Regions from separate parts of the Paenibacillus sp. BC26 genome, predicted to be linked through region 1. Evidence: riboswitches for the same ligand, from Rfam matches in the RefSeq annotation. Region 1 holds a riboswitch; each other region holds the start of a gene.
The links. Region 1 has a riboswitch for cyclic di-AMP ahead of BM412_RS31620 (hypothetical protein). Riboswitches for the same ligand answer to the same signal wherever they lie in the genome.
Positions count from the first base shown of each region.

Region 2: another riboswitch for cyclic di-AMP. It lies ahead of BM412_RS30720 (3D domain-containing protein); the one in region 1 lies ahead of BM412_RS31620 (hypothetical protein).
Region 3: another riboswitch for cyclic di-AMP. It lies ahead of BM412_RS25260 (histidine kinase); the one in region 1 lies ahead of BM412_RS31620 (hypothetical protein).
Region 4: another riboswitch for cyclic di-AMP. It lies ahead of BM412_RS17695 (3D domain-containing protein); the one in region 1 lies ahead of BM412_RS31620 (hypothetical protein).

Region 1 covers NZ_FPAD01000011.1:29,894-37,718, forward strand. Annotated here, with positions in the region: gene kdpC (potassium-transporting ATPase subunit KdpC) at 1-477, opposite strand, end outside; gene kdpB (potassium-transporting ATPase subunit KdpB) at 490-2,532, opposite strand; gene kdpA (potassium-transporting ATPase subunit KdpA) at 2,551-4,224, opposite strand; gene BM412_RS32965 (potassium-transporting ATPase subunit F) at 4,256-4,333, opposite strand; gene BM412_RS31620 (hypothetical protein) at 4,618-5,034, opposite strand; cyclic di-AMP (ydaO/yuaA leader) riboswitch at 5,159-5,329, opposite strand; gene BM412_RS31625 (spermidine synthase) at 5,587-6,327, shown strand; gene thpR (RNA 2',3'-cyclic phosphodiesterase) at 6,352-6,954, shown strand; gene BM412_RS31635 (prepilin-type N-terminal cleavage/methylation domain-containing protein) at 7,143-7,739, shown strand; gene BM412_RS31640 (PulJ/GspJ family protein) at 7,723-7,825, shown strand, end outside.
Region 2 covers NZ_FPAD01000008.1:60,512-68,336, reverse strand. Annotated here, with positions in the region: gene BM412_RS30745 (tRNA1(Val) (adenine(37)-N6)-methyltransferase) at 1-436, shown strand, start outside; gene rsmI (16S rRNA (cytidine(1402)-2'-O)-methyltransferase) at 433-1,332, shown strand; gene BM412_RS30735 (AbrB/MazE/SpoVT family DNA-binding domain-containing protein) at 1,461-1,715, opposite strand; gene BM412_RS30730 (HD domain-containing protein) at 1,990-3,306, shown strand; gene BM412_RS30725 (TatD family hydrolase) at 3,327-4,091, shown strand; cyclic di-AMP (ydaO/yuaA leader) riboswitch at 4,279-4,564, shown strand; gene BM412_RS30720 (3D domain-containing protein) at 4,787-5,935, shown strand; gene rnmV (ribonuclease M5) at 6,052-6,615, shown strand; gene rsmA (16S rRNA (adenine(1518)-N(6)/adenine(1519)-N(6))-dimethyltransferase RsmA) at 6,615-7,514, shown strand; gene yabG (sporulation peptidase YabG) at 7,584-7,825, shown strand, end outside.
Region 3 covers NZ_FPAD01000004.1:382,419-390,243, reverse strand. Annotated here, with positions in the region: gene BM412_RS25275 (LacI family DNA-binding transcriptional regulator) at 1-931, opposite strand, end outside; gene BM412_RS25270 (zinc ribbon domain-containing protein) at 1,178-1,438, shown strand; gene BM412_RS25265 (DUF445 domain-containing protein) at 1,573-2,832, shown strand; cyclic di-AMP (ydaO/yuaA leader) riboswitch at 3,034-3,186, shown strand; gene BM412_RS25260 (histidine kinase) at 3,380-5,710, shown strand; gene BM412_RS25255 (basic amino acid ABC transporter substrate-binding protein) at 5,870-6,700, shown strand; gene BM412_RS25250 (amino acid ABC transporter permease) at 6,824-7,471, shown strand; gene BM412_RS25245 (amino acid ABC transporter ATP-binding protein) at 7,486-7,825, shown strand, end outside.
Region 4 covers NZ_FPAD01000002.1:281,987-289,811, reverse strand. Annotated here, with positions in the region: gene BM412_RS17720 (AraC family transcriptional regulator) at 1-869, shown strand, start outside; gene BM412_RS17715 (HNH endonuclease) at 897-1,868, shown strand; gene BM412_RS17710 (CAP domain-containing protein) at 1,985-2,686, shown strand; gene BM412_RS17705 (TetR/AcrR family transcriptional regulator) at 2,817-3,443, shown strand; gene BM412_RS17700 (ATP-binding protein) at 3,523-4,671, shown strand; cyclic di-AMP (ydaO/yuaA leader) riboswitch at 4,738-4,942, shown strand; gene BM412_RS17695 (3D domain-containing protein) at 5,051-5,842, shown strand; gene BM412_RS17690 (polysaccharide deacetylase family protein) at 5,886-6,908, opposite strand; gene BM412_RS17685 (alpha/beta fold hydrolase) at 6,986-7,825, shown strand, end outside.

The DNA of each region.
Region 1 (7,825 bases):
CGTATTGGCATCCACGAGTTCATTAAGCTCCTGCTCCGAAATCCCCGTCTCTTTGCTAATTCTCGGCACTTGCGCCTTGGCTGCTTCCGGAGACAAATCCGGATCAAAGCCGGAGCCCGAGATGGTGACCAGATCGGCAGGGATGTCCGTCAAATTCGGATTATCCTTCCGGAGCGCGTCGATTTGCTCTTTCATTGCCTTCACATATTCGGGATAGGCAATTGCCATATTCGAGCCGGCCGTAGCTGTTGGATCGTATTTTGCATTCGAGGCTCGCGGATGGAACAATTTAGATGATTGGAAATCCTGGGCCAGAAGCTCCGAGCCTACAACCTTGCCGTTCACTTCAATTAAGCTGCCTTCGGCTTGTTTCGGGAATAACGCCCCCGCTACACCGGTCGTGACTAAAGGATAAATGAGTCCGCAAAGCAGCATCAGCACTACGGACAATCGTATCGCGGTCAGTGTCATCTTCATATGATTATCTCCTTAAACGAGTTGAAGACCATGAAGCACCAGGTCTATGATTTTTATGCCGATGAAAGGGACGATAACCCCGCCAAGGCCGTAGATCAGAATGTTGCGAGTAAGCAGCGTGTCTGCTGTCATGGCACGGTATTTCACGCCTTTCATCGCAATCGGGATGAGCAGCGGGATAATGACGGCGTTGAAAATCAACGCGGACAAGATCGCCGATTTCGGCGAAGTCAGATGCATGATGTTCAGCGATTCCAGCTGAGGCATCGCCAATATGAACATAGCCGGGATAATCGCGAAATATTTGGCGATATCATTGGCAATCGAGAATGTCGTAAGGGCACCACGGGTAATGAGCAGTTGTTTGCCGATGGAAACCACAGACAAGAGCTTCGTCGGATCGGAATCCAAATCGATCATATTGGCCGCTTCCTTCGCAGCCATCGTTCCCGAATTCATAGCCAGACCAACGTCGGCTTGAGCCAGCGCCGGAGCATCATTCGTACCGTCGCCCGTCATCGCAACGAGCTTGCCTTCTTGCTGTTCCTTCTTGATCGCGGCAATTTTATCCTCCGGCTTCGCTTCGGCGATGAAATCATCGACTCCCGCTTCAAGGGCAATTGTAGCCGCAGTGAGCGGATTGTCGCCCGTACACATGATGGTTTTGATTCCCATCGACCGCATTTCGGCAAAACGTTCCTTCAGTCCGGGCTTCACGGTATCCTTCAAGTAAATGACACCGTAAATACGATTGCCTACGGCCGCAGCGAGTGGAGTTCCTCCCGCTCTGGCAATCCGGTTCGATGCTTCTTCCAAATCGCTCGGAATGCTGCCGCCATTGGCGGAAACAAATTTCTTAATGGCATCGACCGCACCTTTGCGGATCTGAACGCCGCCGGCCATATCGAGCCCGGACATTCTTGTTTCTGCCGTAAACTCAACGACTTCAGCACTTCCGTATTCGCGCTCTGACCAAGACTCGCCGAGTTTACCCGCAAGCTCCACGATCGAACGGCCTTCAGGCGTTTCATCCTTCACGGAAGCCTGCAAAGCAGCGAATGTCATTTCCTTGGCGGTGACGCCTTTTACAGGTATGAACTCCGCAGCCATCCGATTGCCGTACGTGATCGTGCCCGTTTTATCCAAGATCAGTGTATCGATATCGCCGGCAGCTTCAACTGCTTTACCGGACATCGCAAGTACATTATATTGCGTAACCCGGTCCATACCGGCAATCCCGATAGCGGACAACAACGCGCCGATCGTTGTCGGTATTAAACAGACAAGCAAGGCGATCAGTGTCGCGATATCCAGATTGACATTCAGATAATTCGCCATCGGAACCATGGTGATGATTACAATAAGGAAAATGATCGTTAATACAGCAAGCAGCGTCGTTAATGCAAGCTCATTCGGCGTTTTTTGCCGTTTAGCGCCTTCTACGAGCGATATCATCCGATCCAGGAAGGATTCACCCGGATCAGTCATGACTTTCACAACAATATAGTCTGAAGCAACTCGCGTTCCCCCAGTAACCGAGGAGAAATCGCCGCCTGCTTCCTTGATCACAGGTGCAGATTCACCCGTGATCGCCGATTCATCGATGGATGCAAGACCCTCGATAATCTCACCGTCGGTGGGAATAAGCTCGCCTGCCTCCACGCGGACAATGTCGCCTTTCTTCAGCTGCGTAGAAGGAACCTGTTTGAAGGAGCCATCCCGCTGCACAAGCTTCGCCATCGTTTCGGATTTCGTTTTCCGAAGGGTATCCGCCTGCGCCTTGCCTCGACCTTCCGCCAATGCTTCAGCGAAATTGCCGAACAACACGGTAAAGAGCAGGACGAAAAACACCGCCAAATTATACCCTCGACCCACGCTCTCAGCCCCAAACAGATCAGGCGAGATGGATAGAAGCAGCGTAATCACCGTACCTACTTCAACGATAAACATAACCGGGTTCTTGATCATGACCGCCGGATTGAGTTTTTTAAAGGCATCTAATATCGCCTGCGATGCAATTTCTTTCGTTATCGTTTTTCTGCGTGCAGCAGCCATCGTAATCTCTCCTTAAGTTTATTGCGGCATGGCCAGATGTTCAGCGATTGGTCCCAGTGCAAGTGAAGGGAAGAACGTCAGCGCTCCGATCACGAGAATGATCATGATCAGAATACCCGTGAACAATGGCGTATTCGTGCGCAGCGTTCCGGTGGTTACCGGTACGACGCGTTTCATTGCAAGAGAGCCGGCAATCGCGAGCATGGCAATGATGGAAATATAGCGGCCAAACAACATAACCAGACCAATACCTACATTATAGAAATCGGTATTCGCGGTAAGACCGCCAAAGGCGGAACCATTGTTCGCTGCGCCGGACGTAAAGGCATAAAGCACTTCGGATAATCCGTGCGTACCTGCGTTCGCTATGGACGCGGTAGCCGCCGGCGTTGCAAGAGCAAGCGCGGTCGGTGCCAGAATAATTAAAGGATGAATGAGCAGCGCAATTGCAGCAAGCTTCACTTCTTTTCCTTCAATTTTCTTACCGAGGAATTCCGGCGTGCGTCCAACCATCAGACCGCAAATAAATACCGATAATATGAGATACAATAACCCATTGAGCAGCCCGACGCCTTTACCGCCGAATACGTTATTCAGCATCATTTCGGCGATCGCTACAAAACCGCCCATCGGTGTTAACGATTCATGCATGTTGTTTACGGCTCCTGTTGTTGCCGCTGTCGTCACTGCCGTAAACAAGGCGGATTCAGAGATGCCGAACCTTACTTCCTTGCCCTCCATATTTCCGTGAAGGCCGGCCGCATCAAGAGCCGGAACGCCTCTATACTCGGATACAAATACGACAGTCAGCATAACCAAGAAGATGAGCCCCATCGCACCAAAAACGGCCCAGCCCTGCTTCTTGTTCTTAATCATCAAACCGAAAGCATAGACAAGCGCTGTAGGAAGCAGCATCATGCTAATGATTTGCACCATATTCGTAAGCGGTGTTGGATTCTCGAACGGATGCGCCGCATTCGTACCGAACCATCCTCCGCCGTTCGTACCGAGATTTTTGATGGATTCCAGTGTTGCAACAAGGCCTCTGGTAATCGTCTGCTGAGCCCCTTCAATCGTGGTCGCATCTACTGCACCTTGGAACGTTTGCGGAATGCCTTGGAATACGTAGAACAATGCAACCAAGAAGCTGAGCGGCAGGAATACACGCGTAATTCCGCGTACGATATCCACATAGAAGTTACCCAGATTATCCTGACGACCGATGAGTCCGCGAATGAACGCAATCGCTATTGCAAAGCCGGTTGCCGCCGACGTGAACATCGGAAAGGTGATCGCAAGCAATTGAGACAAGTATGAGAGTCCATTCTCACCTGAGTACGACTGCCAGTTTGTATTCGTAATAAACGATACGGCTGTATTAAAAGCCTGCGCTGCCGGCATATTGCCGATCCCATCCGGATTGAGCGGCAGGAAACTTTGAACCCGCAGGACCAGATACAGTAGAATCATCATGACGAAGTTGGTAAGCAGGACGGCCGCTATATACTGTTTCCATCCCATTGCTTCATCTTCGCGTACGCCCATCAACCGATACAGCATGCGTTCAAAGGGACCGAACACACGGTCGAGCCCCGTTTTTTCTCGTTGAAAGACTTTAACTAAATAACTGCCTACCGGCTTAACCAATAAGCCAATGATGATAAGCGTTATGGCAACCTGTATGAATCCCATACTCATGTTATGAATCCTCCGCCCTTACCATTTAGAATTTTTCAGGTTTTACTAATACAAATCCAAGGTACAAAATTAGAACAGCTGCAATAATACCGACGATAATCATAGCGTTACCTCCCTAGGCTTTCTCACAAAACTTAAGAAATCCCCAAAATATAGAAAATGCAGCAACAAACAATACTACCATTCCAAAATCATTCATCATTTCTCTTTACTACCTCCCTGTAACTGCACCAGTGAATTGAGAATATTTTCCCCATTAGGGATTAATCTATACTTGGCTTCCCCCTCATCGGTATAGTGAAATCTTAATACGGGTTGCTGTAAAAACGGGGTAAAGATAACGGGGCTAGGGTGTAAAAAAAGTATAAAAATTGCCGTTATCGCCGTTTAGAAGGATACATAGGCCTGCGAATGGTCGAATAAATACGCGCGATTCCATAATGCGCAATTAGGGTTGGATATGCCTTTCGCTGAGTAATCCAGCTGCTCGGCCAGGCTCGTTAATGCCGATTCCATCAAATGCGTGCGTTCCGTTCCCCATGCTTCCTGCTTCCGGTGGATATATTCCAAACTCTCCTCAAGTGTCAGACCCTTAATTCGCTGGTAGATGGCCGTCCACTGCACAATGTCCCCCCTCAGGTTACAGCCGTGCATCTGAAATTCAATGAATCCACTTCCGCCGTCATTCGTGGTAATGGCGAGCAAACCGCAAATACAGTCTTCACTATGTCCGGGCAGCCTTTCATCGGTGAGCTCCCCATCAAATTGAAACAACTCAATCGCTTTAATCTTGCAATCTTTCACCATACTCACTCTCCTGATTGTTAGTAGAAGGTAGACAACACAAAGAGGCCCGGGAGCAGAGAAACTCTACTCCCGGGCCTCATCACAGCGTAAAGAAACAAGCTGTTGCAAGCTCGATTGAAGGGGGTTCTCTCTCATACGCTTACGAGGTTAGCTGTCGGATTCGGGCTTGAGAGTGCCCTACCTGAACAAGCAGCGCCTGTTTGTGGATTCACCCCGAGAAGCCGCTCTATTCATGAGACGGCTTCAGGTTGGTTCCCCCGCTCCCCTTTCGAGGATTCAGCGTTTGGTCAAAGGTTTCTTCAGTTGTTGAGACAAATCTTATTCCCATATGATCATTCCTGCAAACGCGGAATATCGTTCTATTTTTGCCAATTCGGGCGGATTGCGCTGATTGTTGCGCTTACATTTAGGTGGCTCATTCATTTTGGATGGATTATCTTAGAATTGCTTCCAAAGTTTCGTTCGGCATTGAATCCGGCCCAGAGATGCGATACGCTGGATTTCATAATGACTTAGTAGGTTTACTGAGGCGAAGGAGATTGAATCATCGTGCAGATTTTGCACCGGGAAAGCAGCGGACAGCATGAAATTACCGTTTACGATACGAGTGAGTATGGCGGAGAGCGCGGTCGATTCCGTGTCCTCCAGTTCTCGAACAATGCCATGCAAGGGGCTATGGATTTAGATCAACCCGGGCGGATCTTGTTTGAATATCCCCAGGCTATGATTCACCTCATGGACAGCAGCAATTCAGCGTTTCAGCGTGTGTTTATCATCGGACATGGTATCGGAACGATCGCGGGGAATTGCCCGGGGAAGCGGTTTAAGGTTGCGGAGCTGGACGAGCAGGTCGTGGCGTTAAGCAGGCAATATTTTGGCTATAGCGACGATAATGTGGTGGTTGGCGATGGGCGCGAGCTGCTCTCATGTGAGGATGAGCATACGTATGATTTTATCGTGCTCGATGCCTTCTCCGATAAAGGAACGCCGCGGCATTTGACTTCAAAGGGCTTCTTCGAGCTTGTGGTTTCCAAGCTGGATGAGAACGGCGCAATCCTCATCAATCTGATGGGTAAACGTGAAAATGATGCTCATATCAACGCCATCTATACGACGCTGCTGGAAGTGTTTCAGTCTGTGCAAGCTTTTGCGTTGCCAGCCGAAAGTGCGTCCGATCGGCGCAATTACATTCTTACGGGCAGCAACGAGTCGATCCTCTATCAGACGCGCCGCATGGCCGGGTTTATGGAGCTCGAATTGGGGCAAGGCTATATCATCGAAGATCGTTAGCACTAGAGAGGTGGATAGGAATCTATGAATACGCCAGCCATCACTTCGGCAGAAACGGTCCGCTTGTTCGCCGCCGTCTCCGTTCCGGATACCATAAAGCAGTCTTTATCTATTCTGTGCGAGGACATCAAGTCAGAGCTTCCCTTTCGCAAATGGGCACATATGGACGATTATCACATTACGCTGCAATTTCTGGGCGATACGCCGAGCGCGCTTATTCCTGCGATATCAACAGCACTTCGCGAAGCTGCTGCTGCTGTTCCCGCCTTCGAGCTGAGGGTTGACTCTCTCGGCGTCTTCGGGCGCCCGATTCGCCCCTCCGTCCTATGGTCCGGCGTCCATGGCGATGTCGAGCAATTGCATAAGCTGCAACAAAATGTAGCTCAGAAGCTGAAGCCTCTGGGACTTATGCCCGAGAGCCGCTCGTACAACCCCCATCTCACGCTTGCACGGAACTACGCCGGCGTGGAATCCTTCGAGCTTTCACAGCTTGGCGGCTTCAAGGTTCAGACTGCTCCTTCCGGCACCCCGCTCCAGTGGTCAGCGGATGCTATTACACTCTACCAAACTCATCTGCAGCGACGCCCCATGTACGAGGCTATTTCGGTAGCTCCGCTCGTTGACTGATTGGCCGCCGCCCGCTCGATGACTAAGTAATTAGTCCTATCAATAAAACGCTGTTTCTCTTAAGTTTACGCTTAAGTGGGAACGGTTTATTTTTATCGCGCTGAGACTTTAGAACTAGGAGGAATTGCGACGTTCTGTGTCGAATAGATACTGCAAATGTGCGAATAACGAAGGGAACTGTGATGCTTATGAAAGTAACCGAGCAGCAGCAGCCATCTGGAGAGAGTGGCTTTACATTAGTTGAAATCTTGACCTGCCTCATTATCCTTTCCGTCGCCGGACTCGCGATGACAGGATTTTTTGTCCATGCGCTCTCCTACGCCAAGGGCAACCAGAATAAGACCGTAATGGTTAATCTGGCACGAAATACACTGTTTTATATGCAGAAACAATCGGATTTTGATGAGATGGCCAAATTTTTCAAGGTTGGACAACCGCTTGGCATTGGTGAGGATCGTAATGTAATTAGTTCAAGCGGCTGTGCCGAAGCCAGCGGTTCTTGTACGAATTATAAGGATCTCGTAGGGGATCCGCAGACGCTCGTCTATATTTTGAATCCCAAAATCAACGATATCCTCTATCATGTCACGATCAGCTTCCAAGAGAACCTCTACGACTCGCTCGATACAAGAACAGCATCTCCCGATGGCGGAAGAATTGATAAATATCTACTTCCTATCAAGGTTGAAGTTGAAGAGGCAGAGCCTCACAGTAGCGATAACGGTCCGAGCAAACGGGAGCGTTCGGAAGTGGAGGGATACATAACCGATGAATCGATTCGTTAACAGCTTGAGAAAGCGCCTGACCGGTAAGGATGCAGAAGGAGGCTACACGCTAGTGGAGCTGATTGCCTCGCTGACTTTACTGTCCG
Region 2 (7,825 bases), on a different contig from region 1:
TGGAAATTACGATACCATTACGGTAAATCCCCCTTATATGCCGGCGGGTACCGGTGACCAGAACGAGAATGAGCATTTTGCTGCGGCCAGACATGAGCGTAATGGGACGCTGGATGACATCGTGGCAGCCTGTGCGCGACTCGTACGAACGGGTGGTCGGGTTGCAATGGTGCACCGCCCCAACCGGTTAGTGGAAATATTGGAAACGTTCCGCAAATGGAAACTTGAACCGAAACGAATTCGATTCGTGCATCCGCATGCCGGTGCTGAAGCGAATATGGTACTTATCGAAGCGGCCAGAGATGGCAAACCGGATGTGAAGCTTCTGCCGCCTATGATCGTATATAATGAACAGCGACAATATAATGAAGAGTTAATGCGGATCTATTACGGAGATCAAGCGCCGGAAGCGGGAACGAGGGATTCAGACAAATGATCGTACAGCGAAGTTTTAATGCAGCAGATACGGGTAGTGATAGCGGAGCCGGAACATTGTATTTGGTTGGAACGCCTATTGGCAACCTAGAGGACATGACTTTCCGGGCGATTCGAATTCTAAAAGAAGTCGATATGATCGCAGCGGAGGATACGCGTCAAACACGCAAGCTGCTGAATCATTTTGAAATTTCGACCAGGATTGTCAGTTATCATGAGCATAACAAGGAGGCGAGCGGCCCTGAGCTTGTCCGGTTACTGGCAAGCGGACAATCCATTGCGCTGGTAAGCGATGCAGGACTGCCGGCTATATCCGACCCAGGCGCAGATCTTGTGGCTGCCGCCGCCGAAAATGGAATTGCAGTCGTACCGATACCGGGAGCCAATGCAGCGTTGTCGGCACTAATCATCTCCGGTCTGCCGACGGAGAAGTTTCTGTTTACGGGTTTCCCTCCGCGGGAACGCAAGTCGCTTACCGCTTGGCTTCAGCATCTACATAGGCAAGACGCAACATTGATATGTTACGAATCGCCGCATCGGATTATCAAGACACTTGCGGTGATGCTGGAGCAGCTGGGCGATCGGAAGATGGCGATGGTGCGTGAATTAACGAAACGACATGAGGAAGCTGCCCGAGGGACAATTTCGGAATGCATGGCTTGGTTGGAAGAGAACCCGCCGCTTGGCGAGTATTGCTTGGTTATTGCAGGGGTGAGCAAAGAAGAAGCCGCTCAATTACAGCAGGATGATCCGGTATGGTGGAGCGGGCTGGAGCTGGAGGAGCATGTAAGCCGATACGAAGAGCAAGGCGAGGATCGGAAGGAAGCCATCAAACGAACAGCACTTGATCGAGGGTTACAAAAACGGGATGTATATAATGAAGTAATGAAGAAATAGCAGCATGTAGGAAGAAAAAAAAAGACCTTCCTGACCATTATGGCTCAGGAAGGCATCAAGGAGTATAAAAAGGTTAGAATTAACAGGTTTGATAAATGTATTATAACCTATAAAACTAGATTTGTCTCTTATTTTGTAACAGGAGTCGGCATTTCCGTTAAACAAACGTTACAAACGATTTTGCCTTTGAAATAAGCGACATTCTCTGCGTTGCCGCAGAAGATACAAGCCGGCTCATATTTCTTCAGCATGATGCGCTCGCCATCTACATAGATCTCAAGAGCATCCTTCTCACCGATTCCGAGCGTACGGCGCAATTCAATCGGAATTACTACACGTCCCAGCTCATCTACTTTACGCACAATTCCTGTAGATTTCATCATATCTATTATTCCCCTTCACAATGGATTAACTCGTCATCATTCGACAAAATTCTATCATATAATGCCTTAATAATACCAACGTTTCCCATAATAGTCAACCTGGTTTTAGCGGTAATTGTGACCAGTTATCCCCGATTACCGTTGTAAATAGGCATTTGTTCTACATATATATAGTACTGCAAACGCAGTGCGGTTGGAAATGATATTGCGACATTATTCGACATTAGTTCGACAATTGTGTCGAATGATTGAACTTTAAGGAGCGTGATTCGACATGAGTGCTGCTCATCGAGAGGATAAACTCGCGGAAGAGAAAGTATTTAAGGACCCTGTACATAAGTACATTTACGTCCAGGATCAACTGATCTGGCAGCTCATTAATACGCGGGAGTTTCAAAGGCTCCGTCGAATACGCCAGCTCGGCACATCCTATTTGACCTTTCATGGAGCAGAACACAGTCGGTTCTCACATTCCCTTGGCGTTTACGAAATTACTCGCAAAATCATATCCCAGTTTGAGCGCGGCGGTTATACCGACTGGCCTAAGGAAGAGAAGCTCGTTGCGCTATGCGCGGCTTTGCTCCATGACATTGGACATGGGCCTTTCTCCCATTCCATCGAAGATGTGTTCGACAGCCACCATGAAGAATGGACCTGCCGCATTTTGCTTGGGAATACGGAAATTAATGCAGTCTTGCGTGAATTTGATCCGAGCTATCCGGAGCGCATTGCCGCCGTTATTTGCAAAACCTATCATCAGCCTATTGTAGTTAGTCTGGTCTCCAGTCAAATGGATGCCGACCGCATGGATTATTTGCTTAGAGATGCGTATTTTACGGGGGTGAATTACGGTACCTTCGATCTGGAGCGGATATTGCGAGTGCTGCGGCCTCATCAAGGCAGGATCGTGGTAAAGGAAAGCGGCATGCACGCGGTTGAGGATTATCTCATGTCTCGCTATCAGATGTACTGGCAGGTTTATTTTCACCCGGTCACGAGAAGCTCGGAAATTATATTGAGGCAAATCTTTCGAAGGGCAAAGGAGCTCTTCGGAAGTGATTACCACTTTCAAACCCTCATGAAGCCGATACAGATGCTGCTTGAGGGCACAATGGACATTGAAGGGTATTTGAATTTAGATGAAGCTCTTGTTCAAACAGCTTTCGCGCAATGGGCCCATGAACCTGATTCCGTGTTATCGGATCTATGCCGCCGGTTTCTCAATCGCAAGCTGTACAAATATGTGACGATGGATCATCCCGATGAGAAGCTGTGGCAAGAAATTCGTGAACAGCTGCAAGAAATCGGCCTTCATCCGGACTATCACCTGGAAATTGACTTTCCTTACGACATGCCCTACGATGTTTATCGTCCCGGTTCAACATCTGCTGCGGGCAAGGAGGAAAAACCTCCGATTCTGCTGCTGAGCAGTGATGAACGATTGTCGGAAATTTCAAGCCGCTCGGATATCATCCGATCTATAACGGGTATCCATCAAGGTAAGTACCACCTCTATTACCCGGAGGAACCGCTGCGCGAATCAGCCCACAGGCTGCCTGCGAAACTCCGCGAATTATTTGCTTTAATGTAGAAAGGGGTTCTTAAAGCACCATGTTAATCGACACGCATACGCATTTAGACTCGCATAAATTCGACGAAGACCGAGCAGAAGTTATCGAAAGAGCGCAGGCTGCCGGCGTACATAAGCTCATCAATATCGGTTTCAACCGTGAAACAATTCCAACCACGATGGCGCTTGCCGAGCAGTATTCCTTTATTTACGCCGCCGTTGGCTGGCATCCGGTTGACAGCATTGATATGCGTCCCGAAGATCTAGACTGGATTGCATCCCTGTGTGATCATCCAAAGGTCGTGGCGATCGGCGAAATTGGTCTTGATTACCACTGGGACACCTCCCCTAAGGATGTTCAGCAGCGTGTATTCCGCGAACAAATCCAATTAGCCAAGCAGAAACGGATGCCAATCGTCATTCATAACCGCGATGCTCACGAGGATGTCGTTCGATTGCTCCGAGAAGAGGATGCCAAGGACGTTGGCGGCGTCATGCACTGCTTCTCCGGCAGCTGGGAAACGGCGAAACAATGTCTCGATATGAACTTCTATATTTCGTTCGGTGGACCGCTTACATTCACCAATGCAAGGGTGCCAAAGGAAGTGCTTTCACAAGTGCCTCTGGACCGAATTTTGATCGAAACGGATGCTCCTTATTTGGCTCCTCATCCCCATCGCGGGAAACGAAATGAGTCTTCATTCGTCCGTCTTGTAGCAAACACAATCTCGGAGATAACGGGTAAAAGTGTAGAGGAAGTCGGCAAAATAACCACGGAAAATGCAATGAAATGTTTTGGAATCTGATGAAAACGGGTTTGAAAGCAAGGATTTGGGACTATTCTCGTGATAAAACTGATTTTGATTGAAGAAATTGCTTACTTTTCGCCTATTTTTCCTTGAAATTCGTTAAAATCGTCATTAATCAGTTCTTTACAATGTGGCGCGGTAGACGGTATGATTCATTTCAGAGCAACAAAACTTGTATTCCTTTTCCAATAAAACGCTTAATCTCCGGAGTTCGGAGAGCGGGGGAACCAATTGTTGAAACTGTTTGTATCAAGAAGAAACAGCTCGTTCGTTTCTTCCCCTTAAAAACGTGTTCGTCGACTAAAGGGCGACACGGTTTGGTACAAAGGCAGACAGTGATAGACATGAAATTCTTCTTGGGGTGAATTTTGCGACCGGCGCAGCTATTGTTATATCGTGCCATTAGCGAATAGGGCGACTCTCACGCCCGAATCCGACAGCTAACCTCGTAAGCGTCAATAAGAGAGATCAACCTCGTGAATGCAACTCCATGCTACCATTGTCTAATGGGAAGCCACGAAACAGATCCTCTGTCGTCGGGCTTCTTTTTGTTTGAAAGAAGCATAAACTGACGACAAAAGCTGTATTATGGAAGTGGTCCGGGGCTGAATTTGGAAAGAAAATCTCTATAGTCGCGTCTATGTAATCATGCGTAACAAAGGCGGCGGGGCTATGTAAGGAGGACCGAAGAAATGGGAGCACTCCAGCTTAAGGACACCCATGGGAAACGATCATCCAGCATGTCTTTCGCATTGCGATGGAAGCATGAGAACATGCGTTTAATTGTACTAAGCGCCATGATCTCAATCGCTATGACTTTCATGTTTCTGGTGTTGTTGTACGGAACGGCTGACAAGCGCGTGTCCGTAGTAGTGAATGGACGAGAAACCATTGTCTCTACGAAGCAATGGGTCCTTCAACGCCTACTGGATGAACAAGCTATTGCAATTGGCACTTATGATAAAGTGTCGATGCCGCTGGATGGCGGTATTAAAGACGGTGACCGTATCGTTATTAATCAAGCGGTGCCTCTTATTGTAAAAGCTGACGGCAAAGCAAGAACGTTGTACACGACAGAAAGAACCGTACAGGCGGCGATCGATCAGGCTCATATATCGATACGCAGTCAAGATAAGGTAGTACCTTCGTTATCTTCGTCACTTAAACCGAATATGATTATTTCAATTACTCGGATTGATACGAAGATCTCGGAGAGTACCCACCCCGTTCCTTTCTCCATTGTGAAGAAGGATGATCCCAAGCTAGCGCAAGGGAAAGAACAGCTTGTCCAAACGGGTAAACAAGGCACTGTCGTTAAACGTTATGAAAAGACTTTCGAAGACGGTGTCCTAGTCTCGCAGACACTGGTCGAGAAGCTGACCAAGTCACCTTCTGTCGATCAGATTGTTTCGATCGGGACGAAGAAGCCTGAACCGAAGGTAACGATGCTGCGGGCGAATTCGCCGAGCGTCTCGACCATGACGAAACGGGGCGTTACTTTCAGTGCAAAGAAAGTAATAAAGAACGTAACTCTTACGGCTTATTCAGCCGGCTTAGCTTCGACGGGTAAAGGCAAGAACCATCCACAGTACGGCATAACCGCATCGGGAGCACGTGTTCAGGAAGGCCGTACCATTGCGGTCGACCCGAAAGTTATTCCGATCGGCTGGTGGGTGTATATCGAAGGAATCGGTTTCCGCCGAGCTGAGGATACGGGCAGCGCAGTCAAAGGCAACAAGATTGATGTTTATTTTGACAGCGAGTCGTATGCCGATAAATTTGGGCGGAAGCGGGGCTATACTGTATACGTGCTGGGTCCGAAGAAACCGGAAGCACTGTAGACGTATTTCCGCGGGTTGAACATGCGTATCGTATTTCGCGCGTAAATATGCCATCATAAGAAGAGGCGATGCCTCTTCTTTTTGCATGTTGTACGGAAGGGAAGGAATGGAGTCCCATGATTAAAGAAATCATTGTAGTAGAAGGTAAAGACGATACGGTTGCCATCAAGCGTGCCGTAGAGGCGGAAACCATCGAGACCGGCGGTTCGGCGATTGGCGAAGCGGTTATCCGCCGCGTCATGCTGGCTCAGGAGCGCAGAGGCGTTATTATTTTCACCGACCCTGATCATGCAGGCGAGCGAATCCGCAAAATCGTGGCGCAGCGTGTACCAGGCTGCAAGCATGCTTTTCTCCCTCAGGAGGAGGCGCTCTACAAGGGAGATATCGGTGTCGAGAACGCATCGCCGGAAGCGATCAAGCGAGCACTCGCTAATTTGCGTACCGAAGCGACGTCAGACACTGCAGGCCTTGCCGAGGTCACGATGGATGATTTAATGCAAGCAGGCTTGCTCGTACATCCGCAAGCTTCGGACAGACGGCTGAAGATGGGCAATTTGCTCGGCATCGGTTATGCGAATGGTAAGCAGTTCTATAAACGCTGTTCGATGTTTCGAATCACGCGTGAGGAATTTATGCGGGCTCTAACCACGATGGAGCAGGCGAGCGAAGGGGATCAGTGATGACAGAGGGAATTAAAGCGGGTGTCGATGTTGCTTCACCGAAGCGGACGAAAGACATCATCGCGAGATATGGTTTCACATTTAAGAAGAGCCTCGGTCAGAACTTTCTGATCGATCAAAATATTTTACGCAACATCGTCAGTGCCGCTGAGCTGGATGAGACGAAAGGCGCGCTGGAGATCGGACCGGGTATCGGCGCATTAACGCAGAAGCTGGCACACGCTGCAGGGCGCGTAGCCGCAGTGGAGATCGACAATCGGCTGATTCCGATTCTGACGGATGTATTGGCGGATACGCCGAATGTGCACGTTGTGCATGGCGACGTGCTGAAGCTCGACCTCGCTGAGCTGCTGAGGGAGCAGTTTGCCGGGCTTTCGGGCGTCAGCGTCGTGGCGAACCTGCCTTATTACGTGACGACACCGATTCTGATGAAGCTGCTGGAAGAGAAGCTGCCGCTTGAGCACATCGTCGTCATGATCCAGAAGGAAGTCGCACAGCGGATGGCAGCTAAGCCCGGCGGCAAGGAGTACGGCAGCCTTAGCGTGGCCGTGCAGTACTATTGCGTGCCTGAGCTTGTTTGCATCGTTCCGCATACGGTATTCATCCCGCAGCCGAATGTCGATTCCGCGGTTATTAAGCTGTCGCTGAGGGACAAGCCGGCTGTTGAGGTCGAGGACGAAGCGCATTTCTTCCAAACGGTGCAGGCTTGTTTCGCGCAGCGCCGCAAAACCATTGCCAACAATTTAACCGCTTATGTAGGCAAAGTGAATCGAGAGAAGCTCGGACCGCTGCTTGAAGGCATCGGCATCGATCCATCCCGGCGCGGGGAAACCTTATCGCTGGAGGAATTTGCCTCTTTAAGCCGCGCACTGCTGGCAGCGGACTTACGCAGCAGCTAACGAAAAAATAAAAGTGAGCGCACCATCAGGGGCGTCTCCCCATAGGATAGACGAAGAGGTGATTTGCCCATGAAGCAAGGGGACCTGGTCGTCCGCAAATCCTATGGCGGGGACGTCCTTTTTCGTGTTGCGACAATTCTAGAACAGACAGCCATCCTGAAGGGCACCGACTATCGTCTGCTTGCAGACGCGCCAATTGTCGATTTGTCCGTAATGAGTGATCCGGAATCCTCCGGCGCTGCGAGGCAGGCACGCATTAAGGCCAGTGAGTCCACGCTAAGGATGCAGGAACAACGCGAGCAGCAGATAAT
Region 3 (7,825 bases), on a different contig from region 1:
CGCGCTTCATCGATCCGTCGATTCGCTTGAGCAGCACTTCAGTAGCGGCTGCTCCGATACGGTCAGCCGGCTGCCGTATCGTCGTCAAGAGGGGGCGCAGCAGCGAGGCGACCTGTTGATCGTCATAGCCGATAACGGATACTTCATCCGGAACGCGGATACCGGCCTCCATAAAGGCATTGATGACTCCGATGGCGATATAATCATCGCCGGCGAAGACGGCGCCCGGAAGCTGCCGCTCTTCAATCCACCGCCTAGCCGTTTGATAGCCGAACTCAGCCGAGTACTCACCGGAAACCAGCTCGAACGGCTGGAGGCCGGCTTCTTGGAGCGCTTCCATGAAGCCGTTGCGACGTTCACTGGTACTTCTGAACATTTCGCTGCCGCTGAGATGCGCAATGGATGTATGTCCAAGCCCAATCAGATGTTTGGCCGCGGTGTAACCGCCCTTGTAATTGTTCACTGTAATCGAGTAGGTATCGTTCTCCGGCTTCTGGTTATCGATAAGGACGTAAGGAATATTCCGTCGTTTCATTTCAATAATATAATGGTCTTCTTCAATCGGTGAGAGCAGAATGATGCCGTCCACGCGATCCTCTTGAATCAGGTAGTGACTCTCCTCCTGACTGATGCTCTTCGTCACGGCGACAGCGAGGAAGTAGCCCTGCTCAGCCAGAATGCCGTTAATCTCATTCACGATTTCATCGAAGAATGAATCCTGCATGGTGGTCATGATGAGACCGATGATGCCGGTCTTGCCTCGGGCGAGGCTGCGAGCTGCCGCACTTGGGCGGTAATCGAGCTCCTTCATCACCTCAAGCACCTTCTGTCTGTTCTTCTCACGCACAGATCCTGCGCCGTTAAGCACGCGGGATACCGTGACAACCGAGAGGCCCGACTTCTTGGCGACATCGAAAATACTTACCTTCATGCGCATGCATTCTCCTTCGGCGAGAAAAGTTAAAGCGGTTATACTTTTATCCAAAAAAATATAGGATCAAAACCCAATATAAACTATTTTATTCGGATCAAAAGTTAAAGTGCTTTAACTTTCGTTTCTTTTCTTATTGTAGAGGAGACACATTGATTTTTCAAGCTTAATTTCCGCTTCGTTCTTGTACAAGCCTTCGCAAAAAGCATATAATAAATCCAAAATTAGCCTCGGGGAGTGTTTGACGTGAGTGTCAGCTACAAGAACTGTCAAAGCTGCGGCATGCCTATAGCTAAAGGCGATAAAAACGGCACGGAAGCCGGCGGAGCGAAGAGCTTCAAGTATTGCATCCACTGTTACGCAGATGGCAAATTCACTTTGCCTGATCTAACGGCAGAAGGCATGAAGGCACATGTGAAGGGCAAGCTCGCCGACATGGGTTTTCCGAAGTTTACGACAGGGTTCTTCACGCGCGGCATTCATAAGCTGGAGCGCTGGAAGAGCTGACGAGCGCAAGCGGCTGTGGCAGAGGAAGAGACGGACCTCGGGTCTTGTCTCTTTTTTGTTGGATTCACGACTGTTTTTGCAACTGATTCGTATGAAGTGGTATGGTGTAAAGAAGCACTAGTAGGAGGAAGAACATGGCGAACGATTTGAGAAAAAATAAACATATTGCCAATATATCGCTGGGTGTCATGGCGACGGGTTTCGCAGCTACGCTGCCTTTCGGCGGCGCGGGGCTCAGCTTGCTGCATGTCGGCTTCGAGGCCGGCGTCATCGGGGGGCTCGCGGATTGGTTTGCGGTGACGGCGCTGTTTCGCCATCCGCTGCGCATTCCGATTCCGCATACGGCTCTGTTACCTCGCAATCGCAAGAAAATGTCGGATGGCATCGTGCGCGTGCTGGAAGATCGGCTGCTGGCCAAAGAGAGCATGATCGAGAAGCTGCAGCAGATCGAGCTTGCGAAGCAGCTGCTGCCGGCCCTTCGGCAGGCGGCTCATTCGGCTGTACACAGCGAGCGCCTACCGCATCTGCTCGAGGGAGCGCTGCGCGCGATCGAGCTGGAGAAGCTCGTCCCTGTTCTCTCGGGGGAAATTCGCTCCGCGGTGGAGCGAATCGATCTGGAAGCAGCGCTACGCGGCTTCCTGCGAAACGCGGTGGAGAATGGCGTAGACGAGCGCTTGCTTGATCTGCTGCTGGAGCGCGCGGAAGAGTGGGCGAGCACGGAAGGGATGCGCCGCGAGCTGGGCAATGCGGCGATGCAGCTCGTGAAAGGGCTCAATCTGGGCGGACTGATGCAATTTGCGGTCAACGCGTTCATCGGTTATCTGGATGAGGATCGACTGGGTACGATGCTGCAATCCTTTATTTTGACGAAGATCCATGAGCTCAAGGTACAAGGCACCGACCGGCGCGCCGTTATAATGAAGCATCTGCATCAAGGGCTGGAGATGTTGATCTCGCGGTTGGCCGAAACCGGACAGCTCGATGCGCTGCGCGACGAGCTGCTCGCTTCCTTTGATCTGGATGGCGAGATGACGCGGTTGTTCGAATCTCTGCGCGAGAAAGGCATCGCATTCCTTCACTCGGAGGATTTTGCAGCCAAGGTCTGGCCGATGCTGGAGAGCCTGCTCGATCGCTTGGAGGAGAACCAAGGTTTGGTCCAGGATGCCGAGCAATGGCTGAAAGGGCAAATCGCCGGACTCATTGAACGCAATCACACGAAGATCGGCTCGTTCGTGAAGGAGAATCTCGATCGACTCGACAATGATCAGCTCGTGGAGTTAATTGAAGACAAAGTGGGGCAGGACTTGCAATGGATTCGGGTCAATGGCGCCGTTTGCGGCTTCCTGATCGGGCTGCTGCTGCGGTTAATTGAAATGGGCTTCGGTTATAACTAGCGGGAAGCAGCGGGCAGTCCGTTCTATTTCGCCTTATTTGCGAGAAACGGCAAATTAGTGAGGTAGAGGGAGACTGCTTGCGATCGACTCCATTGTAAGCGTTATATTCGCGCCAGTTGGCTGGAAATGAGAACGAAACCGTTTGCGGCATTCCTTTACAAAAGACATGCGCAGGCGTAACATACGATTCATGCTTAATCTTCTGCTATAGCGCTGAATTTCTGAACAGAAATCGGGGGAACCACTCATCTGGGGTGAATCTTGAAGAACAGACCGTTTGGTCGATGCTTTAAGTAGGGCGACTCTCACGCCCGAATCCGTCAGCTAACCTCGAAAGCGTATAAGAGAGGCAACGATTGTTCGTGCAATAGACACTTTGATGATAACTTGTGCCTAGAAGCCGCGAGAGGCGTTCCTCTGTGTTAAAGAGGCAATTCCCTGCAGGCTTCTTTTTTGTGCTGTTTATTAGGTAAGGATGGACACAAAGAAGAATAAGTTTGCGAAGATTATGTAAGTTTAAAGATGTAGAAAGGAAGGCGAAGTTGTCATGGCTGGTTACCGCCGCAAAACCCCTGAAGAAATGCTCTTATCCATCTCCAAAATTCATCGCGGCCGTCTTAAAATTTATGTTGGTGCTGTGAGCGGCTCAGGTAAAACCTATCATATGCTGCGTGAAGGGCAAGCGCTTAAGCAGCAAGGCATTGAGGTTGTCATCTGCGCAGTATCGACGATGCGCCGGCCTGAAACGGTGGAGCAGCTTGCTGATTTGGAACGGATCCCGAGCATTCATTGGTATAAGGGGGACGTGGAGAAGAAGGATCTTAATTTGGATGCCATTCTGGAACGGAATCCGGAGGTGCTGCTCGTTGACGGACTCGCGCACGAGAATCGTCCGGAAGCGAAATTTCCGACGCGTCTGGAGGACATCCAGTTTCTTCTGAGTCACGGTATCAGTATCATTACAACCGTGAATGTATACGAACTCGAAGGGGTAACCGAGCTTGCGCAGAAATTGACAGGCATCACAGCGGAATGTACGGTGTCAGCGGATCTGCTTGAATTGGCGGACGAGGTGCGGTTAATCGATGCTTCGCCGGAAACGATTCTGTCACGCCTGAATGAAGGGCGTCTAAACAATATTAAAGATCCCGGGCTGCTCAAGCGCGGGAACCTTGGCAAGCTCAGAGAGATTGCCCTGCGGCTGATGGCCGAGGGCGTGAACGAGTCTCTGGAGAAATACCGCGAGGAGCAGGGCTTCATCGGGCCGTCCGGCGCTACGGAACGCATCTTGGTAGCGGCCCAGTATCACTGGAACGGTTCCATCTATATCCGGCGCGGGCAGCAAATTGCGAAGCGTCTTAGCGGCGACCTGGAGGTTGTCGTCTTCCTGGATTCGAGCCAGGAGCCTACGAAGGAAAGAGAAGATTTCAAACGTTCCATTCTGAAGCTGACCGAGAAGGTGGATGCCGGCTTTAGAGAGATTTTGGTCAATAATAGAAGACAAATCCCGCGCGCGCTCATTAAATACGCGATGCTGATTAATGCGACCCGCATCGTTATGGGGCATTCCAAGCAGACGCGCGCACAGGAGATTGCCCAGGGCTCTATCGCGGGCAGCGTGCTGAAACAGATGCGCAACATTGACGTTTTCTTCATGGCGGACAGAGCCGAGCATGAGGGAGAGCGGGTATTGCCAACGAAACGGGCGACGCCGAAGATGACCGCCGAGCCGTACCGGAGGCTGAGTGCGCAAGAGGTAGAGAAGAAGATCGAGCGGATTCGCCGCGGTAAATTCAAGGTTTATGTCGGCGCGGCGCCGGGAGCGGGCAAGTCTTATATGATGCTTCGCGAGGGCAACGATTTGCTTCGCAAAGAAATCGATGTGGTGGTTGGCCTTATGGAGACGCATGACCGTGCGGAAACGCAGGATCAGGCCGGCCGTCTTGAAGTGGTGCCTCGTCTGACCATTGACGGCGATGGCCAGGTTTACTCGGAGATGGACGTGGACGCGATTATTGCGCGCAATCCCGAAGTTGTGCTCATCGATGAGCTGGCCCACACCAATGCGCCGAGCTGCCGGAACAAGCGGCGGTACGAGGACGTGCAGGAGATTTTGAATGCCGGCATATCGGTCATTGCGACAATGAACGTCCACCATCTGGAAAGCCTGAAGGATGCGGTGGAGCAGATTACGGGGACGGCCGTGAAGGAGACGGTTCCGGACATGATGCTGCGCCTCGCCGATGAGGTTGAGTTGATCGATGTGGCGCCTGACACACTGCAGCAGCGGATGCGGGAAGGTCATATCTATAAAATGTGCGACGTTGAGGACGCGCTCTGCGGCTTCTTCAAGACAGGTAATCTGATTGCGCTGCGCGAGCTTGCTCTGCGGGAGATCGCTGACGACGTCGATGAACGTCTGGAATCGTGGGAACGCAACGGCTCGCTGCGCGGCCCGTGGCGCCGTCATGAATCCATCTTCGTTGCGGTAACGGTGAACAAGAAAGCGGAGCGGCTCATTCGCCGCGGCTTCCGGATTGCGCATCGGCTCAAAGCGGATTGGCATGTTCATTACGTGCAAACGGATGCGGTGCCGGGCGAAGAGGAGCGGATTGAAGAGCTTCAGGAGCTGACGGCGCGCCTAGGCGGAACGTTCGAGGTCGAGCGCAACGTCTCGCGTAATGATGTCCCTGCCGCTTTGCTGGCAAAGGCGAATGTGCTGAAAAGCACGCAAATGGTACTCGGTCAGTCCGGTCAGGGCTTCTGGAGCAAGCTGCGCAATAAATGCGTGGTCGACACCATTTTGCGTGAAGGAAGGCACATGGATGTGCTTGTTGTAGCGGATTTTAATCCAAACATCGAAATCGGAGAAGAATAGATTCAGGGGTTTGGGTAAACATTTATTCATGACCGTGGATATCCATTTAATATGGTAATATGTGAGATTACCTAACAATTTAAAAATTTAAATTGAAACCACCCTCTTTTCTTGATAGAATCTTTAGTGTATTAAAGATAACTGGTAGGGGGAAGCAGAATGAAAAAGTGGTATATTATAGCTATTCTTACATTAGTGACAGCAGTAATTCTCTCTGGTTGTGGCGCGAAGACCAACAATAACACAAACACAGGCAGCGAAGCAGGCAACAGCAGTGAAGATACAACGTACAAATTTGCAACAGATGCAGCTTATGCTCCAATGGAATATATGGACAAAGACAAAATCACGGGCTTCGATATCGAGTTCCTTGAGGCTGTTATGGCTGAAGCCGGCGTGAAGTATGAAGTGGACAACACGGGCTGGGACGGCATGCTGGAAGGCGTGAAGCAAGGCACGGAATATCACGCGGGTGTCTCCAGTATTTCGATTACCGATGACCGCAAACAAACGTACGACTACTCGATGCCGTATTTTGAATCCATCAACGTGATCATGGTGAAGGAAGGCAGCGACATTAAGAGCGCCCTTGACCTGAAAGACAAGAAAGTTGCGGTTCAAAGCGGTACGACAGCGGATACGCTTATGACGAAGATCATGGGTAACAGCAACACGGATTTGAAGAAGTTCGACAGCAATGCAGTAGCTTTGCTTGAGCTTGATCAAGGCGGCGCAGATGCGGTTGTTGCCGATATCGCGATCGTTCGTGATTACATCAAGAATAACCCGGACAAGAAATACGTTGAAATTTCGGATACAACAAACTTTACGCCGGAGTATTACGGCATTCTGTATCCGAAAGGCAGCGATTTGAAAGCGAAGCTGGATCCGGCGATCAAAACGATCATCGAAAACGGCAAATATGCAGAAGTGTATAAAAAATGGTTCGGCGAAGAGCCGAATACGGCTAATCTGCTAAACGCGAAGTAATAGGGACGCGAAGGGCATGCGTTATTGGCGCATGTCCTTTGTTCTTGTCAGCAGTAAAGGTAATCGTATTCGCTGTAGCTTAGGCTAATCATCGGTGTAGAGAAGACGAAAGGGCGAATTAGGATGGATTTTAGATTTGATATTATTTGGGATTACGCGCCGCTTCTATTGAAGGGGACGATGTACACAATCTTAATTTCTTTATCGGGTATTCTGCTTGGTTCAATTCTGGGTTTGATCGTTAGCTTCGGCAAAATGTCGAGTCGCTGGTTCTTGCGGTGGCCGATGCAGTCTTACATCAACTTTTTCCGCGGAACTCCGTTGCTCGTGCAGATTTATATCGTGCACTTCGGTCTTATTCCGCTCGTTTACGGTAAAACGAATGCGATTATCGCCGCGATTACCGCCTTATCCTTGAACGCAGCAGCCTACACGGCTGAAATATACAGGGCTGGTATTCAGTCCATCGACAAAGGTCAGACAGAAGCGGCCAAGTCGCTTGGGATGACCCATGCGCAAACGATGCGTTTCATCGTGCTTCCGCAGGCGATCAAACGAATGATTCCGGCTTTCGGCAATGAATTTATCGTCCTCGTGAAGGACTCCTCACTGGTTGCGCTTATTACGGCGCCTGAGATTATGTATTGGAGCAACGTCATGAAAGGGCAGTACATCCGTGTATGGGAGCCGTACCTGACTGCCGCATTCATCTACTTCATTCTTACTTACTCATTAAGCAAGCTGCTCAATGCATTGGAAAGGAAAGTGTAATGCACATGAGTCCAATCATTCAAGTTACCGGGTTGTCTAAGGCGTTCGGCTCGAACGTCGTGCTCAAAGATATTAATGTCGACATCAACAGCCAAGAGGTTGTCGTTGTCATTGGCCCTTCCGGATCAGGCAAATCGACGTTTCTGCGTTGCCTTAACCTGTTGGAAGAGCCGACAGGCGGCAACATTGTAATCGAAGGCCAATCGCTTATGGACAAGAATACGAGCATTACAAGTATTCGTACCGAGGTTGGCATGGTGTTTCAACAGTTCAATCTGTTCCCGCATCTGAAGGTGCTGGATAATATTACGCTGGGCCCCGTTCAAATTCGCAAATGGCCGGCTCAGAAAGCAC
Region 4 (7,825 bases), on a different contig from region 1:
TCGAGCGGAATAAAGGGTTCATTGACGGTCAGCAGCGCAGCCGATACATGTTCACGCTGGGTGAGTACGAGCTGCCGCTTTATGTAGATAGTATTGGAATCAATCCGGACCAAGAAGCCGTGGACCGGACGAAGGGTTATCCGTGCTTCCACTGGCTGCAAACGATAGAGGGCGAAGGCGAGTTCGAGCTGAACGGAATCAAGTATTCGCTTCCGCCCGGCAACGGCTCCCTCTTATTCCCGGACGTTCCTCATTTCTATGCGGCGAAGCCGGGCAAGAAGTGGTCGACCATGTATGTGACGTTCGGCGGCGTGCTGGCGGCATCGATGCTGGCCTCCTTGGGCATCCGCCAAACGGAGTGGCTGAATTGGAATGAAGACGCGCCGATCACTTCGCAGCTGGAGAGCATGATTGAACAAGCGCAGCATGATGAGGACAGGACAGGGCTGAATGCGTCTGCGCAGCTGTACCGATTTCTCACGATGATCAAGATCTATGGGCAGAAGGGCGGACGTTCCTCCGTATTTCAACATTTGGAGAAGCTGGACCCGCTCTTGCACTGGCTTGATTATCATTACGGGGATCCCGATATTAGCCTTACCGATATGGCGGAGCAGCTCGGAATCAGTTCCCGCTATTTAAATTCACTATTCCGGCAGGCGTTCGGCATTACGGCCTATGCCTATTTAATTCGACTGCGAATGATTAAGTCCAAGGAAATGATGAGCCTCGGCGACAAAAGGTCGATTAAAGAGATTGCGCAATTATCCGGCTATCGCGATCCCAGCCATTTCATTGCCGCATTCGGCAAAGCGGAAGGGATTACACCGGAGCAGTTTCGTAAGCTGCACGGCTTGACGACGACCTGACAAGGAAACGGAGCGGAAGTGATTGCAATGGATATGAAGCCATGCACGGCATGCAAAATTGAGAAGCCGCTTACAGCGTTCACCAAGCGCGCGGGAAGCAGCGGCAGACGCGGGATTTGCCGAACTTGTCTGCGCAAGAGGAACCGGCAGGCTGCACCGGGAGAAGCAGCGTTTGAAAATATGGACGAGGCGTTACAGTTTCCGGAAATCGAACGTGAGGATGAGCATGTCGATGAGGATGAAGCGGCAGAGCGATATGCAAATGCCGAGGAGGATGCTCCTGCCAAGCCGGCAAGGAAGCGGAAACGCCGCCGCAAGAAGCGCCATGCGGTGTCCAAGCAGACTGCTGCAGTCCAAGATGGACAGGCAGCCTCTGTATCGCCGGCAACAACCGACGCTGACCGTGACCGAGCGAACGATGACTCGACAGGTGCCCAAACGCAAACGGCCCCTGCCGTTTCGGCCGCCGAAGCTGTCCCGGCACCTGCAACAAAGCGCAAGCGCAAACGCCGTCACAAACGATCCAAAGCAGCGAAGATCAAAAGCTTAAAAGCGGAAATCAGCGGGGTTGAACAGGTTGCGGTGCGTCCGCCGAATCGGAATATCATGCCGATTAAGGGTGCTTTTACATACAAGACGTCGCTCCTTAATGATCGTGGCCGCGGACATATTCGGCTGCGTGGTCACCGTGAAACAGGCAAGCGCTGGTCAACCGATATTCCGACGGAGATGGCCGTGCGGATGGTGGAGGAAGGTGCCGCCGGCATTATCAATCCGGGCTTGATTCACAAGCTCTATACGAAGACGGATTTCCGGCTGCTGGTGCTGCAGCGCGACGACTATATTTGCAAGTACTGCGGCCGTTACGGGGACACGATTGACCATGTGCTGCCGAAGTCGAAGGGAGGCCTTTCTTCTCCGGCAAACTGCGTCTGCGCATGTGCGGCCTGCAACCTGAAAAAGGCGGATAAATTGGACTTTGTTTTCGATGATTTTTAACACCGAAACGATTGGTTTCCATATTTTATGAGGTGTATTTTGTTATTTCCCCGTGTTAACATGGGTGGCGTCGAAAGGTCGGCACACACGATAACCATAACAAGGAGGAAATATTCATGAAGATGCAACCATTTCGTATAGGTGTAGCTAGCGTACTCGCAGCCGGTTTGATCGTGGCTGGAGGAGGAGCAGCCCTGCAGAAGGCAGAAGCAGCCACAGTGAACAGTTCCGTCTCGTATAAGGTTACGAACAGCGACACGATGTACAAAATCGCAACGAAATACGGGATCAGCCTCAGCAAGCTGATTGCAGCGAATCCAAACATTGCGAACCCGAATATCATTTGGGCGGGCATGACAATCAAGGTTCCGGTTACGACAGGTTCCTCGAACGGCGGATCGTCGAACAGCGGATCGTCAAACACCAACACAGGTACTAGCACGACAGATAAGAGCACGTTTGCCGCTCAAGTCGTTACACTCGTTAACAAAGAACGCGCCAATGCAGGTCTGGGCACGTTGAAATCCGATACGCTCTTGACGAAAGTCGCTTTGGACAAGGCAAAGGATATGTATACGAACAATTACTTTGATCATAATTCGCCAACTTACGGTTCGCCGTTTGATATGATGCGTGCTTATGGCGTTTCTTACTCGTATGCAGGTGAGAACATCGCGAAGGGTCAGCGTACGCCGGCAGAAGTAATGCAGGCATGGATGAACAGCCCGGGTCATAAAGCGAACATCCTCAGCAAGAACTTTAACAAAATCGGCGTTGCTTATTACAACGGCGAGTGGGTACAAGAATTTACGTCCTAATCCAATATGAATAGCTAAGAGCGGCCGACCATCGGCCGCTCTTTTTTGCGTTAACGTTGACGTTGCAATAACCATCGGTTATTCTGTGACCAACGGTTACCAAACTAAACAAACATGAGGTGTCCCTCCTATGACCACAAGAAGGCAGCAATTAACGGAAGAGATGAAAGCCGCGATTCGTGCGGCAGCAGCAGCTTTGTTTGCGGAGAAGGGGTATTCTGCAGTAACGATGCGCGAAATTGCCAAAGCAGCAGGCTGCTCGCATACCGCCATTTATTTATATTTCAAAAATAAAGAAGAGCTGCTTCAGCAGATTGCGATTCCGTCGCTGCTCACGCTCGAACAGAAGCTGCTGGACGAAATTACGAAACCGGACACGGCCGCCTTGGATAAATTGCTCGCCGTATGCAGCGAATATGTTCTCTTCAGCCTGACGAGCGGCAGTCTGCAGACAGTCCTGTTTATGTCCGCTTCGGTACGCGTCGATGATCCTCAGCCGGAGCTTGAAGTCAACGTCATCCGCAACAGACTGTTCGCCCACATTATGAAGGTGTTACATAGTGCGGTCACTGAGGGGTCAGAGGGACTGACACAAGAGGCAGCCTTAAACAACGGCCGAATCTTGTTTTATTACCTGCAAGGCTTTATCGGCACTTACAGCAACCATTCAGAGCCGACAGAGGGGCTGCTTAAGCGCACAATGCCGATTTTCAAGCAAGGCATTCAAACGCTGATTCGCGGGATGAAGGAACATTAAAACTTTCTCACTGTGCAGGGTTTGTCAGAATTAGAGGCGAAATCCTTATGAACACTTCATCACCCGGAGGGTATGAGACATGAGGCGGAAAGCCGTATATTATAACAAGTCGCTTGCTTTGAATGTGAAGAGGAAGCTGGGTAAAGGGAATCATGGTGTGGACGGAATGGACGATGTCGATGCCAGGTCTGATATGCACAATTACCAACGATTGATCAAATATTTGCCGGAGCCGATTTTTGTACATGACGGGAACGATATTCTGTTCGCCAATCAGGCAGGTCTTAAACTGTTGAATATTTCGGAAAGCGACTTCTCCACGGGTCATATGAGCTTCCGTTACATACACCCCGATTACAGGGAGCGATCCGCAGATCGTGTGAAGGCAATTATGCAGACGGATGAGCCCAACGAGTTTCTGGAATGCAAGCTGATTGCGGAAGGCGGGGAAATCATCGACGTCGAGGTATCCAGTACACGCATTCGCAATTACTTGAATAAAGGCACGGTCGTGCAAAGCGTATTCCGTGATATGCGTGAGCGGAAGAAGGAAGAGGAAGCGCTGATTCAGTCGGAGAAGCTGTCTGTCGCCGGTCAAATGGCCGCAGGCATCGCACACGAAATCCGCAATCCGCTTACGTCGCTGATCGGCTTCTCGAAGTTTCTGAAGACGAAGATCGACCAGTATCATGAATATTTCGATATTATGCTCGTCGAACTGGACCGCATCAATTCGATCGTGCAGGAATTTATGGCGCTTGCCAAGCCGCAGGCCAATCAGTTCCGTAAGCATGACTTGGTCAAAATCATTCAAAGCGTACTGACGCTGCTTGAGACGCAGGCGATTCTCCGCGACGTACAGATCGTCTCGCGTGCGGATGCCACTTCAGCGGAGCTGCTCTGCGACGAGAACCAGCTGAAGCAGGTATTCGTCAATGTGCTTAAGAATGCGATCGAGGCCATGCCGAGTGGAGGCGTCATTACGATTGACATGAAGCTGCATCAGCAGAGCGAGCTGATCGTCGAAATCATCGACCAAGGGATCGGCATCCCGCATGACCAGCTGCCTAAGCTGGGCGGTCCGTTCTTTACTACGAAAGACAGCGGAACGGGGCTTGGTCTTATGATTTGCTATCGAATTATCGAAGGCCACCATGGACGAATGGATATTACGAGCACCCCTCGGAAAGGGACCACGGTCAGCATCTTTCTTCCGCGAAATGTATAAATCATGGTAATTCCGAGTGCTGTTCCTGTATTTACCGGTAGGATTCACTAATCCGGATATGGTATTCTATTACGCGAGCCGAAACGTAACGTACGGGGGATCTTTTAGGGAGTGGCATAACTGCCCTCCGGCCTGACATTCCGCTTGATCGGAATGCAGTGCTGAACGCGCAATTGGCGCTGGGGTGAATCGCTTATTTCACGAAGCGTAGGGTTGAACTCCTCAATCCGAATCCGACAACTAACCTCGCAGGCCGCATGCGATAAGGAAGATTATGACACGCTGTTAAGCTGTGTGTCCTTCATCGCGATGACGGAATAAATCCACACCTGTTGGACGTGGATGACATCCGTAAATCAAAAGGAGGCAATACAACTTGATGAAACAGGTATGGAAGAAAAGCGCGATTATTGCGGCGCTGAGCTTTGCTGTTCTTACACACTCGGCAAGCGCAGCATCGACCTACAGCGCGAAAGACGGCGACACGTTCTGGGAGCTTTCCAAGCAGTTTGGCATTTCCCTTCAGCAAATGCTGAAAGCTAATCCGATGATTGATCCGAACAACATTTATGCAGGGCTTACCATCGTGATTCCTGCTTCGAAAGTTGTGAAGACGGCGGAAACCGCTAAGGCGGCGCCGAAAGAGAAGGCCGCGAAAGCGAAAGCTGCACCTAAAGCAGCACCAAAAGCAAAGGCAGCACCTAAGGCAGCTTCAAAAGCAAAAATGAAAGCGAAAGCGGCACCGAAAGCTGTAAAAGCTGCGTCTAAAGCAGCAGTAGGGAAGTCGATGAAAATGACCTCCTTGGACAAGAAAGAAGAAATCATCACAATCGGCAACAGCAATTATAACTATTCGGAAGTTGTTCAAGCTAAAGCAAGTGCTTATACAGCCGCTGCTTCGGAGAATGGCTCGTGGGGCGCAGTGGACTACTTCGGTAACCCGCTTAAGCTGGGAACAATTGCAGTTGACCCGAACGTCATCCCGCTGGGCAGCAAGGTCTATGTAACGGGTTATGACCATGGCGGACTACCGGTTGGCGGCATGATGGCCATAGCAGCAGACATGGGCGGTGCCATCAAAGGCGACCGTATCGATATTTTCGTACCGCAATCGCAAGAGCAAGCCAAGATGTTTGGCTTCCAATACGTGAAAGTATTTGTTCTGGAATAGCATATTGCGATGCAAACGGCAGCCCAGTGGGGCTGCCGTTTTTTTACCTCGTCCGCGTACCGCGAGCTTCTGGTTTATTTAGCAGCTCGGGCAGCGTGACGATCTGATACCCTTTGCTGTGGAGCATCCGGATAAGCCTTGGCAGCGCAGCGACCGTCCCTGATAAATCCTGTCCTTCGCCGCCGCCGGCATGCTGCAAAATAATCGATCCGGGCTGCAGCGTTCTTTTGATATTGATGAGAATGCTGTTGCTGTCGAGACTCTTCCAGTCGACGGAATCTACATCCCAATTAACCACGATGTAACCTCTGCGCCGCAGCCAATCCACTTGCTGAGGGGTAATCTCGCCGTAGGGTGGTCGAATAAATTTCGGACTGTATCCGGCAAGAGGACGCAGAATCCAATCGGTTTGCCAAATTTGCTGCTCGAAAGCATAGCGGGAAATGCGCGAGAACACCGCATGATCATACGAATGATTGCCGATAATATGGCCTTCCTTACGCATGCGCCGTACAAGAGCGGGGTGCTTGGCTGCACGGTTGCCGACGACGAAGAAAGTGGCTCTTACTTTATAGCGAGCAAGAATCTCCAGCACCTGAGGCGTATAGCGCGGATCAGGCACATCATCGAAGGTCAGCGCCACTCTGCGCGACCCTCGCGGGCCCCAGACGACGAACGAACCGGGAAACTGCTGCTGCAGCTTTACCCATGACATGGCACTGCGTTTCTTCTTGCGTTTCTGTTCGCTGTTGAAAGAAGGTTCGGCGTGTTTGGTACCGACACCACCGGCGCCGATCCCGATCGCGTTTCCATGATGTTCAGCTGTTTGCTGTGGCTCGCTTTCGCTGACGCTGCCGACTCGCGGCAAGTCGGCAGGCGAGGAGCCGGCATCGTCAGCATGCGACGAGGAGCTTAATAATGCGGTCCAGGCAAGCAGCAGCACTAACACCCGCTTTGTTACAGGCATCCCGAACATGTTCCCAGTCCCTCCGCTCCGTGCGATAATGTACTTGTGCAGCATGCCGTACTCGGTCGATCTCATTTTGCCCTGCCATCCTTTGATCATGCATGAAAGATCCCTCTTTACACGGTTAGTCTCAAACACGTAACATGTAAGGGAATAAGTTGAAAAGGGGATAGAACATGCCAGCCATTGATATGCCGCTTCATGAATTGAAAACGTATACAGGAATCAATCCGAAACCTGCTGATTTCGATGCATACTGGGATCGCGCATTAACGGAAATGCGCCAGACAGATGCTGCAGTCGAGCTTATTCCCAGTGCTTTCCAAACGCCGCAGGCGGAATGCTTCGATCTCTATTTCACCGGCGTCAAAGGTGCGCGTGTTCATGCACAATATGCGCGTCCTCGGAACGCGGCAGCGCCACATCCCGCGGTTGTTCAATTTCACGGTTATACCGGACATTCCGGCGATTGGACGGAGCGTCTCGCTTATGTATCCCTCGGCTATTCCGTGTTCGCAATGGATTGCCGCGGTCAAGGCGGCAAGTCCGAAGACACCGGCAGCGTTAAAGGCAATACCCATCACGGTCACATCATCCGCGGTCTTGATGACGAGCCGGATCAGCTGTTGTTCCGCCATATCTTCCTCGACACGGCTCAGCTGGCAGGCATTGCGCTGCATATGCCGGAAGTTGATCCGAGCCGAGTCTACGCCATGGGCGGCTCGCAAGGCGGCGCCTTGACGATTGCCTGTGCGGCGCTTGAGCCGAGAATAGCGAAGCTTGCGCCTGTATTCCCATTCCTCAGCGACTACAGACGCGTATGGGAAATGGACCTGGCCAAGGACGCCTACCATGAGCTGCGTACGTACTTCCGCCATTTCGATCCGCAGCATGAGCGTGAGGATGAGATTTTCACGAAGCTGGGTTACATAGACATTCAGCATTTGGCTGACCGAATTCAAGGTGAAGTATTGATGGGCGTAGGTTTAATGGATACGATCTGCCCGCCATCCACA